2 regions of the Massilia pseudoviolaceinigra genome follow, and region 1 is predicted to be linked to the other one. Evidence: predicted binding sites of a transcription regulator. Region 1 holds the regulator's gene; the other holds the start of a gene.
What was found. The regulator sigma-54, encoded in region 1, starts transcription at its own class of promoters, with help from an activator protein. The targets are predictions, from matches to a motif close to TGGCANGNAANCTGCTTT.

Region 1 (5,992 bases):
CTGGCCGATGTGCACCTCGATGTCTCCGTGGCCAAGGAAGCCTGTCCGCTCAACCTGGCGCCGACCGCCAGCACCACCGTGACCCTGGCGCTGGGCGACGCGCTGGCCGTGGCCCTGCTCGACGCGCACGGCTTCAAGGAAGAAGACTTCGCCCGCTCGCATCCGGGCGGCGCGCTGGGCCGGCGCCTGCTGACCCACGTGCGCGACGTCATGCGCAGCGGCGAGGCGGTGCCGAAGGTGAGCGCCGACGTGTCGCTGTCGGTGGCCCTGCTCGAAATCACCCAGAAGGGCATGGGCATGACCGCCATCGTCGACGAGGCCCAGCGCCCGGTCGGCGTATTTACCGACGGCGACCTGCGCCGGCTCATCGAGCGCGTGCAGGACTTCACCAGGATCACGATCCGCGACGTGATGCACGCCGATCCGCGCCGCGTCGGCCCTGACCAGCTGGCGGTCGATGCCGTCGCCATCATGGAAGAATTCCGCATCAACCAGATGCTGGTGGTCGACACCGACGGCAAGCTGGTGGGCGCCCTGCATATCCACGACCTGACCCGCGCGAAGGTGATCTGATGACTCAACCAGCAAACCAGCTCGACCACCTGCGCCGCGCCGCCGCCGTCAAGGTCATGATTTTCGACGTCGACGGCGTGCTGACCGACGGCAGCCTGACCTACGGCCCCGATGGCGAAGCGACCAAGACCTTCAATGTGCTCGACGGCCTGGGCATCCAGCTGCTGCAAAAGAGCGGCGTGGCCACCGCCATCATCAGCGCGCGCCAGTCGCCGATCGTGGTGCGGCGCGCGGCCGACCTGGGCATCATGCATGTCCACCAGGGCATCCACGACAAGCGCATCGCCTTTGCCAAGCTGCTCGAAGCGACGGGCGTCACGGCCGCGCAGTGCGGCTACATCGGCGACGACGTGATCGACCTGCCGCTGCTGCTGCAGGTCGGCTTTGCCGTCACCGTGCCGACCGGGCACCCGGAAGTGCAGTATCGCGCCCATTACGTCACCAAGGCCGGCGGCGGGCGCGGCGCAGTGCGCGAAGTGTGCGACATGGTCATGCGCGCGCAGGGCACCTACGAGACGGCCCTGGCGCCGTACTTCGCCTGATGCAAACGACAAGGAACGACCATGCATAAGCGCACCGCACACCGCTGGCGTCTGACCGCAACCATGGTGGTCGGGACCTTTTTCGCCTTCGGCACCTTCTGGCTGGTGCAGCTGGCGCAAAACGGCGACACCTCGGTCGATCCGAACAGTTTCAAGAATGAACCCGACTACATCGTCGAACAATTCAGCTTCGTGCGCATGACGCCCGAGGGCAAGCCGCGCTACCTGGTCTCCGGCGCCAAGCTCACGCACCGCCCGATCGACGATTCCTCGGATGTCGAATTGCCGGTGCTGCAGGGCGTCGCGCCCGGTCAGCCGGTCACGACCATCACCTCGCAGCGCGCGCGCATCCGCCACGCCCAGAACCAGGCGGACCTGATCGGCAATGTCAACGTGGTGCGGCCCGAGTCGCCCACCAACCGCGCCATGCAGCTCAAGACCGAAGCGCTGACCGTTTTTATCGACGAAGACCGCATGACGTCGGACCAGCCGGTCCAGGTCACGCTGGGCACTGCCACCATCACCGGGACCGGCATGGAGGCGAACAACGCGACGCGCGAGCTCAAGTTCGCCAGCCGCGGGCAGATCGTGTATCCACCGAAAGCGGCGCGCGCAGCGCCACCCATCACAGGTAAACCACAATGAAAAAATTTCTAGCCTTCGCTTTGCTCGGACTGGCCGCGGTGACCGCGTCCGCCGAAAAGGCCGATGCCACCAAAAAGGCGGTGATCGATTACGGTTCACTTGAAACCAACGAAGTAACCCAGGTGACGATATTCACGGGGGACGTGGTCGTCACCAAGGGCACCCTGATCCTCAAGTCCGACCGCGCCGTCGTCAAGCACACGCCGGAAGGCGACATGTTCGTGACGCTGACCGCCAGCCCCGGCAAGGCCGCCACGTTCCGCCAGAAACGCGACGGCGGCCCCGACCTGTGGGTCGAAGGGCAGGCCCAGCGCATCGAATACGATGAACGCAACGACATGATGAAGCTTTTCTCGGGCGCCAAGATCCGCCAGCTGGAAGGCCAGAAGCCGACCAACGAAATCGAGAGCGAATTCATTTCCTACGACAGCCGCAAGGAAGTTTTCCTGGCGCGTAACGACGCCAGCGGCACCAACAAGCCGGGCCAGGGTCGCGGCACCATGATCATCGCGCCGCGCAAGCCGCGCGCCGCACCGGGCACGCCGCCGGGAGCACCAGCACCGGCGCCAGCGCCGGTCACCACGCCAGCGGCGGGAACCCAATGATGGAAGCGAAGAATTGCGGCAGTACGCTGATCGTGCGCGGGCTGCAGAAAAGCTATGGCAAGCGCCTGGTCGTACGCGATGTGTCGCTGCAGGTCGATTGCGGCGAAGTGGTCGGCCTGCTCGGACCCAACGGCGCCGGCAAGACCACCTCGTTCTACATGATCGTCGGCCTGGTGCCGTCGGACGCGGGCACGATCGATATCAGCGGAGTCGATATTTCGAGCCTGCCGATTCACCGCCGCGCCGCGCTCGGCCTGTCGTATCTGCCACAGGAAGCGTCGGTGTTCCGCAAGCTGACGGTGGAAGAAAACATCCGCGCCGTGCTGGAACTGCAGAAGGTCGATGGCAAGGCGCTGACCAAGGCCCAGATCAACGAGCGCCTCGACACCCTGCTGGCCGACCTGCAAATTGAAAAACTGCGCGAGAACCAGGCCATGTCGCTGTCGGGCGGCGAGCGGCGCCGGGTCGAGATCGCGCGCGCGCTGGCGACCAATCCGCGCTTCGTGCTGCTCGACGAACCGTTCGCCGGGGTCGACCCGATTGCGGTCATCGAGATCCAGCGCATCGTGCGCTTCCTCAAGCAGCGCGGCATCGGGGTCCTGATCACCGACCACAACGTGCGCGAAACGCTGGGCATCTGCGACCGTGCCTACATCATCAACCAGGGTGCGGTGCTCGCCTCCGGTCGACCCGACGACATCATCGCCGATGAATCCGTGCGCCGGGTCTACCTGGGCGAACACTTCCGGATGTAGGCATGAAACAGTCCCTTCAACTACGTACCTCACAGCACCTCGCCCTCACGCCCCAGCTGCAGCAGTCGATCCGGCTGCTGCAGTTGTCGACCCTGGAACTGCACCAGGAGCTGGAGCAGCTGCTGAGCGACAATCCGCTGCTCGAACGGCTCGACGACCCGCTCGATCACTCGGTGCGCCTGCTGGGCGATGGCGCCATCAGCAGCACGTCGACCCCGACCGAAGCGGCGCCCGAGCCGGGTGCCCAGGACGCGCCGGCACCAAGCGAAGGCGAGGGCTTCGAAGGCGGCGAGACGGACAGCCCGGCCAGCAGCGACAACGATGGCGAGTGGGGCGACCTCGGTCGCGCCAAGACGTCCGACGACGAGGATTCGCGCCCGCAGCTGGAAGCCTCCGCCACCACCTTGCGCGAGCACCTGATGGAGCAGATGCGCGTGACCGTGCTGGAGGCGCGCGACCGCGCGCTGGTCGAACTGATCGTCGACGCCATCGACGACAACGGCTACCTGACCGAAACGCTGGAAGAAATCCACGAGCGCATGCCGCCCGAGCTGGAGATCGAGATCGAAGAACTGCGCACCGCACTGGCGCTGCTGCAAAGTTTCGATCCGGTTGGGGTGGGGGCGCGCAATGCGTCCGAATGCCTGGCGCTGCAGATCCGGCGCATGCCGGGCGTGGCGCTGGTCACGCGGCGCATGGCGCTGACGATTGTGGAAAACCACCTGACCTGGTTCGCGCAGCGTGAATTCAACAAGCTGAAAAAGGCGCTCGACTGCGACGATGAGGACTTGCGCGAGGCGCAGACCGTGATCCGCCAATGCAATCCGCATCCGGGCGCGGAGTTCGCGTCGGACGTGTCGGACTACGTGGTGCCGGACGTGATCGTGCGCAAGGCGAAAAACGGCTGGTCGGTGATGCTCAATAACGATGTCATGCCGCGCCTGCGCGTGAACAGCATGTACGCCGCGCTGCTCAAGCAAGGCAAGGGTGAAGGGCAGATGGGCGCGCAGCTGCAGGAAGCCAAGTGGCTGATCAAGAACATGCGCCAGCGTTTCGATACCATCTTGCGGGTGGCCGAAGCGATTGTCGAACGCCAGCGCAATTTCTTCTCGCACGGTGCGGTGGCGATGCGCCCGCTGGTGCTGCGTGAGATCGCCGACACGCTCGGCCTGCACGAAAGTACGATCTCGCGCGTGACCACGCAAAAGTACATGATGACGCCGCACGGCATGTTCGAGCTCAAATATTTTTTCGGCAGCCACGTGGCTACCGAAGCGGGCGGCGAAGCGTCATCGACGGCGATCCGCGCGCTGATCGTGCAGCTGACCAGCGCCGAGGATCCCAAGAGCCCTCTGTCGGACAGCAAGATCGCCGACATGCTGGGCGAGCAGGGCATGGTGATCGCGCGCCGCACGGTCGCCAAGTACCGCGAAGCGCTCAAGATTCCGCCGGTCGCCCTGCGCAAGTGCCTCTAGCCTGCCCAGGGCTGCGCGGCGCCTAGAAAAACTCCGGGTGCTCGCGCAGCAGCACCTGCTCGTACTGGTTCACCGCCTTGAACTGTTCCAGCCCCGGCGCCATGCGCCGGCCCGCATCCCAGCTGCGCCAGGCGCGCGGCATGTCGTAGCTCAGGAACAGCGCATCGCCCATATCCTTGTAGGCCCCGGCCAGCGCCGGATTGGCGCGCAACACGCTGGCGTACAGCGGGAGCGCGCCGCGCACGTCGCCCAGCTTGGCGCGCCAATTTGCTTCAAACAGCGCCAGCATGTGCTGCTTGTGTGTGGTGAGCTTGCGCAGTTCCTGCAGCTTGGCGAGCGCCGCCTCCATCTCCGCCTTCCCCTTGGGCCGTATCGCCGCCGCGAACGCGCGCACTTGCGGGTCGGCGTTGAGCAGCACCTTCTGCTCCGGGGTCGGCATTTTCATCTGTTCGCCGCCGACAAACGCCAATTCGGACATGCCGAGCATGGCGTCGAATGCACGCTTGTCGGCGAACGCTTGCGCGATCTCGGTCTCGAAGGCTTGCCTGGCTGCCGCCGTTGGCGGGGCGGCATTCGCCTGCGCCTTGTCGAGCAGCTGATCGAGTTCGTCAGCCGCTGCCGCCCGTGGCTTGTACGGCTTGAGGTCGTAGCTGGCGGGGGCGCTTTGCTTGAGCGCGCTGACCGTGTAGGTGCGCGTCTGGCTGTGGCCGACCTGCTTGTGATGCATCACAAAGCCGGCCGGCACGCGCTTTTCGCTCGCCAGGCGCGCCAGCACCAGCGGGTGGCCGCCGAAACGGTAGCGCATCATGCGCTCGAACTTGGCCGCGTCGCCGGCACCGATGCTGGTGCCGCCGGCCGGAATGCGCGCCAGCGGATTGCCGTCGACCGCCAGCACGGTGGCCCCAGCCTCGGTCGATTCGGACAGCTTGCGCACCGCCGACGCGACCGAGAGCTCATGTTCGTCGAAGACCGGGTCGAACGCCGGCACGTCGACCTTGGCCACGCTTAGCGCCCGGTTCAGCACCGACCGGTTCTTCAGTTCCTGGACGCGAAAGCCGGCTTCGTCGAACAGCGAGTAGTCGACATAGCGACGATTGGCCAGGTCGATCTGGTAGCGGCGCCGCGTTGCCAGGTCGTAGATCGTCGATTCGCTCGCGCTGCTCACCGACAGATAGTGTTCGCCCAGGACCACCTTGTACTGCTTGATCTCGTCCGGCGGCGGGTTGTTGCCGTGCGACGCCACCGCGTATTTGGTGGCCACGCTCAGGTCGAAACTGAGGGCGGCAAAGGCCGGCGCGGCGTTGCACAGGGCGCCGGCCAGGGCCAGGCGCAGCAGGGAGGTAAAGGCGGATCGCTTGAACATATCGGTATTCGGGAAAGGGGCGGGGAAGCGATTG
Region 2 (5,992 bases), on a different contig from region 1:
GCCATGGCGCAGGCTGCCCTTGGTAAGAAACGTGGTTTGCTTGTTGTCGGCCAGCAGTTGCGGATACAGGGTCGGGTCGAGCACGCAAGTCTTGCTGCCGGCGCCGCTCGGCTTGGTCGAGGGCAGGCTGTACTGACCGGGGTAGGGGGCGACGCAGCCGGCGGCGAAATACGGGTTGCCGGTCACGCTGGTCGGCTTGCCGTTGGCGTAGACGGTGTAGTTGGCCGGCGAGGACGAGGAGCCGGAGGTGTTGCTGGTGAAGGCCGTACCGCCCAGGCGGGCGATGTCGTCCGGGTCGCTGATGTTGGGACGGTCGCGCTGCATCAGCGAGGTGCGTTTCTGGGTGTCGAAGGCGGCGTAGATGTTCCAGCCATCCTTGGCCAGCTCGCCCGTGCCGGTGGTGATGCTCAAGCGGCGCTGGTCGCCGCCGCCGCTGCGCTCGGGCGCCATGACGCTGGCGCTGACGGTGGTGTCGGAAATCGAACGCTTGGTGATGAAGTTGACCACGCCGGCGATGGCGTCGGTGCCGTAGATGGCCGAGGCGCCGTCGCGCAGCACTTCGACCCGTTCGATGGCGCTCATCGGGATGACGTCGACGTTGATCGAGCTGTCGCCGATGGCTTCGTTGGCCAGGCGGCGGCCGTTGAGCAGGACCAGGGTGCGGTTGGTGTTCAGGCCGCGCATATTGATCATGGTGCCGCCACCCCCGCCGCCGACCGGTTCGTTGGTGGCGCCGACGGTCAGCGAGGTGGCCACTTCGGACATCGTGGTCAGGCCGCGGCTGACCAGTTCCTCGGATTTGATGGTGGTCAGCGGCAGGGCGTTTTCGCTCGCCAGGCGCTTGATGGACGAGCCGGTGACTTCGACGCGGGCCATGGCGGCGTCGGCCTGCTGGGCGGAGGCCTGGTTCATCAGGGTCGGGACCGCGATGGCGATGGAGGACAGCAGCAGCTTGGGTTGCGGGAACCGGGATGATGTTTGCACGGCGAGTCTCCTGATCAGATTGTTTTTATGGTTAGACCAATTCTAGTTTGGCCTGACCAATTAATCAAGGTGGACTTGCCAGTTGTGCGTTGACGCGTTATCCGGGCTGTTGTTCCCGCGCCTAGGCGGCGCTGGGGGGGCGCATGCGTCCCCCCCGAGTTCGTCGAGCCGTCAGTAACTTCGGTACGAACTTGGGTTCTCGCCTCTCCAGGAACTGGTCTCTGGACTCGATGGCCTTAGGTTCAGCGTCTTTCTCACCACAAAATTCAGAACAGTCTTTCCCGCGCCAAGGCGGCACTCGGCGGGAATCCAATTCCGTAGCGCAGTTGCAGGCGACTCATTGAACCTGGATTCCCGCCGAGTGCCGCCTTGGCGCGGGAAGTCATTTCTGCCAATGGCAGCAATGACGGAGCTTGCGTTACCGGCATTTACCCCTGGACTTGCCTTGTTCCACCGAATCCGAGGAGTTTCTTAGAAACTGGAACCTGCCCGGGAACGACGGGGCGTGGTCGAAAATAAGGTGTGGTGGTACTGCCGGGAAGCGGAAGGGCGGGGCTACTACCCGCGCGAGAACGTGCGCGTCACCCGCTCCAGGTGCGCGCGCATGGCTTGGCGGGCGCCAGCCACATCATGCGAAGCGATCGCTTCCAGAATCTTGCGGTGATCGGTCAAGGTGGTCACGCGCAAATCCTCGGTCTGGAAATGTTCCTTGAGCTTGTGCCACAAACTGCCGCGCTGGTTCCACAAGTAATCGACCACGCCCACCAGCGCCGTGTTTCCCGTGGCGCGCGCAATCGCCAAATGGAAATTGCGGTCGGCCTGCTCGTTGCTGGCCCGATCTTCATGGTGGTGCTCCATCTCCAGCACCGCCGTCAGAATCGCGTCGATGGCCGAATCGGTGGCCATCTTGGCCGCCAGCGCCGCCACTTCCGACTCGATCATGCGGCGCGCGGCCAGCACCTCGAATGGACCCGGCCCCACTTCGGGCACATCGGACTGCGCGGTGGCCTGCTCGCTCACATACACGCCGGAGCCGCCGCGCACTTCCACGATGCCGCTCAGTTCGAGCACGATCAGCGCTTCGCGCAGCGATGCCCGGCTCACGCTCAGCTTGGCGGCGAGGTCGCGCTCGGCCGGGAGGCGTTCGCCGGCCTTGATACTCTCGTCGCGAATGAGTTCTTGAATCCGGGTGGCCACCACACGGTACAGGCGCGGCTCAGCCGAGTTCGATTCTTGCGGCGCAGAGGGTTTCTTCATTGATTGCTGGGTCCGGGGTAAGGCGTGAGGGAGGGTGTTCGCATGCTCGCCTGATTTTAGTTTGCTATGGCTAATGTTGCAAGGCTCCCCCCCCACGTGCGCGCTACCAGCTCGATTCGCGCTCCGGGGTCGATGAGATGTGGTGGATCGACAAATCGGCGCCCTGGAATTCCTGCTCGGGGTCGAGGCGCAAGCCCATGGCCTTTTTCAGCACGCCATACACCAGGTAGCCGCCGGCGACCGCAATGGCCACGCCCAGCACCGTGCCCACCAGCTGCGACGCGAACGACACGCCGCCGATGCCGCCCAGGCTCTTGAGCCCGAAGATGCCGGCGGCAATGCCGCCCCAGGTGCCGCACAGGCCGTGCAGCGGCCACACGCCGAGCACGTCGTCGATCTTCCAGCGGTTCTGGGTGAGGGTGAACATGGCCACGAAAATCGCCCCGGCGATGGCGCCGGTGGCCAGCGCGCCGAGCGGATGCATCAGGTCCGAGCCGGCGCACACGGCCACCAGTCCGGCCAGCGGGCCGTTGTAGGTGAAGCCCGGATCGTTCTTGCCGAGCACCAGCGCGGCCAGGGTGCCGCCGACCATGGCCATGAGCGAGTTGACGGCGACCAGGCCGTTCATCTTGTCGAGCGTTTGCGCGCTCATGACGTTAAAGCCGAACCAGCCCACCGCCAGAATCCAGGCGCCGAGTGCCAGGAAGGGAATCGAGGAAGGCGGATGGGCGGAAATGGCGCCGTTGCGCCCGTAACGCCCGCGCCGCGCACCGAGCAGCAGCACGGCGGGCAGGGCGATCCAGCCGCCCACGGCGTGCACCACGACCGAACCGGCGAAGTCGTGGAACTCGGCGCCGAAGGCCATCTTGAGCCAGGCCTGGATGCCGAAGCGCTGGTTCCAGGCAATGCCTTCGAACAGGGGATAGATGAAGCCGACCAGCAAGGCGGTGGCGATCAGCTGGGGATAAAACTTGGCGCGTTCGGCGATGCCGCCCGAGATGATGGCGGGAATGGCGGCGGCGAAGGTCAGCAGAAAGAAGAATTTGACCAGCTCGTAGCCGTTGCGCGCCGCGAGCACGTCGGCGCTGGCGAAGAAGTCGACGCCGTAGGAAATGCCGTAGCCGATGAAAAAATAGGCAATCGTGGAGACGGCGAAGTCGGCCAGGATCTTGACCAGGGCGTTGACCTGGTTCTTTTTCCTGACCGTCCCCAGTTCCAGGAAGGCAAAGCCGGCGTGCATCGCCAGGATCATGATGGCGCCGAGCAAGATGAAAAGTGCGTCGGCGGCGTGGTTGGTTCCGTTCATTGGACGATTCCCGATAAAGGTGCATGGAAGTGCTGCTGCCCTTAAAGAAGCAATAATCGTTCCATTTTGGTGCGGTAGCGCAAGCGCTTGATTTAATGGAGAAATGCGCGCTCCCGGCGGCTGGCGCCGGCGCGCGCGCACCACGGCGGCGCATCCGGTTTGGTGCAGCGCTCAGGCGCAGTGATTGTGGGTACGCAACAAAAGATCGAACTGGGGCGCGGTCAGCGGCCGCGAAAACAGATAGCCCTGGCCGAAATCGCAGCCGGCGGCGGTCAGCAGGTCGCGTTGCTCCTGCGTTTCGACGCCTTCGGCAATGACCTTGATGCCGAGCTTGTGGCCCATGACGACGATGGCTTCGCACAAGGCCAGGTCGTCCGATCCGGCCACCATCTTGAGAACGAACGACTGGTCGATCTTGAGGTAATCGATGTGGAATTTTTTCAGATAGGACAGCGAGGAATAGCCGGTCCCGAAGTCGTCGATCGACATCTGGATGCCGCTTTCGCGAAACGAGAGCAACTGTTCGCGAATGTTGTAGGTCGATTCCATGAGCATGCCTTCGGTGATTTCGACCACGATTTCGGTGCCGACGTAGCGCCCCAGCACCGGATGGGCGCGCACGTGCGGCGGATGGCAGGCGTGCTTGGTGCCGGGCGAGTGGCGCCGGAACTGGGCTGGCGACATGTTGACGCTGATCTGGAATTCGGGGTCGATGCTGCCGCGCCAGCGCATGGCCTGATGGAACGCTTGCTGGAACACCCAGTCGCCGATGCTGATAATCAAGCCCGATTCCTCTGCCAGCGGAATGAATTCGGCCGGGCTGACCGGACCGCGCTGCGGATGCTCCCAGCGCAGCAGGGCTTCGGCCTTGCGGATGCGGCCGCTGGAGAGCTCGACGATGGGCTGGTACAGCACGCGCAACTGGTCGAGCGCGAGCGCGGCGCGCAAATCGTTGAGAGTGCGCATCTTTCTCTGCGCGGCGCGCTGCATCGATTGCATGAAGTAGCCGAACTGGTTGCGTCCGCGGTTCTTGGCGGCGTACATGGCCTGGTCGGCGTTCTTGAGCAGGGTGTCGACGTCGGTGGCGTCGTGCGGGAACAGGGTGATGCCGATGCTGCCGGACAGGTACAGCGTTTCGGCCTTGATGGCGAACGGTTCGGCCAGCGCGGCGAGCATGGCGTGGGCGACCCGCTCGACGCTGTCGAGGTCGTCCAGCTCGCCGAGGATGACGGTGAATTCGTCACCGCCCAGGCGCGCCACGGTGTCGGCCTGGCGGATGCAGGCCGACAGGCGCGCGGCCACCTCGCGCAGCAGCTTGTCGCCGGTATCGTGGCCGAGGGTATCGTTCACTTCCTTGAAGTGGTCGATGTCGATGAACATCAGTGCCAGCGGCAGGCCGGAGCGGCGCGATTTGCGCAGCTCGTGTTCGAGGCGGTCATGGAACATGCTGCGGTTGGGCAAGCCGGTGAGGAAGTCGAAATTGGCCTGGCGCCAGATGGTGTCTTCCGCCAGTTTCTGGTCGGTGATGCCGGAAAACATATTCACGCGGAACTTGACCTGGCCCCGTTCGTCGTAAATGGTATCGACGCGCAGCCATTCGGCGCACTCGTCGCCGTTCTTGTGGCGCGCCCACACCTTGCCCTGCGCATGGCCCGCCTTTTCCAGGCGCCGCAGCACTTCGCAGTTGTGGGCCTGGCCCAGCGCGCCGGCCAGCAGCATGCCGGCCGGCTGGCCGATCAATTCCTGTTCGGTGTAGCCGCTGAGGCGGATAAAAGCGGGATTGACGGCGACGATGCGGCCGTTGGGCTCGGTGATCATGATCGCTTCGCCAATCGCCTCGTACACCATGGCCGACAGGTTCAGGGCGCGCTCGGTCTTTTTCCATTCGCTGATGTCGGTGGAAATGCCGATCACGCCGACCAGGCGGCCCTGCTCGTCGCGGATCGGCGAGTCGGTCACGTGCATGGGGAAGGTGGTGCCGTTGCGGTGGCGTACCAGGAATTCGCCCGACCAGCTGCAGCCGGCCTGCAGCCGCGCCATGATCTGGGCCGCGCGTTCGGTGGAGTTGTCGGCCGGGACCAGCTCGATGATGTTGCGTCCCAGCGCTTCGGCGGCCGACCAGCCGTAGAGTTTTTCGGCAAAGGGGTTCCAGTACAGGATGGTGCCCCCCACATCGGTGGCGATGACAGCTTGCTCGACCGAGGCGAGCAGGCTGGCCTGGAACTGGATCTGGCGCTCGCAGTTCTTGAGCTCGGTGATATTGTCATGCACCAGCGCCACGGCCGGCACGCCGGCATGGTCGAGCGCGGTGATCTTGAGCGAGAACCAGCGCTGCTGGTGCGGCGCGTCGCAGGGATAGTCGAAGGTGGCGCTGCGGCGCCGCCCGGACAGCACATCGCGCACCAGGATGCCGACCTGGGTGGCGTCGCCGCAGCCGGACGAGGC

Region 2: the regulator sigma-54 is predicted to act here: its motif matches at 3,594-3,611, upstream of RBA40_RS28725 (ammonium transporter).

The regions. Positions count from the first base shown of each region.
Region 1 is NZ_JAVCWL010000005.1:63,227-69,218, forward strand. Features, by position in the region: gene RBA40_RS06480 (KpsF/GutQ family sugar-phosphate isomerase) at 1-573, shown strand, start outside; gene RBA40_RS06485 (KdsC family phosphatase) at 573-1,115, shown strand; gene lptC (LPS export ABC transporter periplasmic protein LptC) at 1,137-1,760, shown strand; gene lptA (lipopolysaccharide transport periplasmic protein LptA) at 1,757-2,365, shown strand; gene lptB (LPS export ABC transporter ATP-binding protein) at 2,365-3,120, shown strand; gene RBA40_RS06505 (RNA polymerase factor sigma-54) at 3,123-4,595, shown strand; gene RBA40_RS06510 (hypothetical protein) at 4,618-5,958, opposite strand.
Region 2 is NZ_JAVCWL010000040.1:2,708-8,699, forward strand. Features, by position in the region: gene RBA40_RS28715 (TonB-dependent receptor domain-containing protein) at 1-984, opposite strand, end outside; gene RBA40_RS28720 (FadR/GntR family transcriptional regulator) at 1,543-2,241, opposite strand; gene RBA40_RS28725 (ammonium transporter) at 2,345-3,547, opposite strand; gene RBA40_RS28730 (EAL domain-containing protein) at 3,719-5,992, opposite strand, start outside.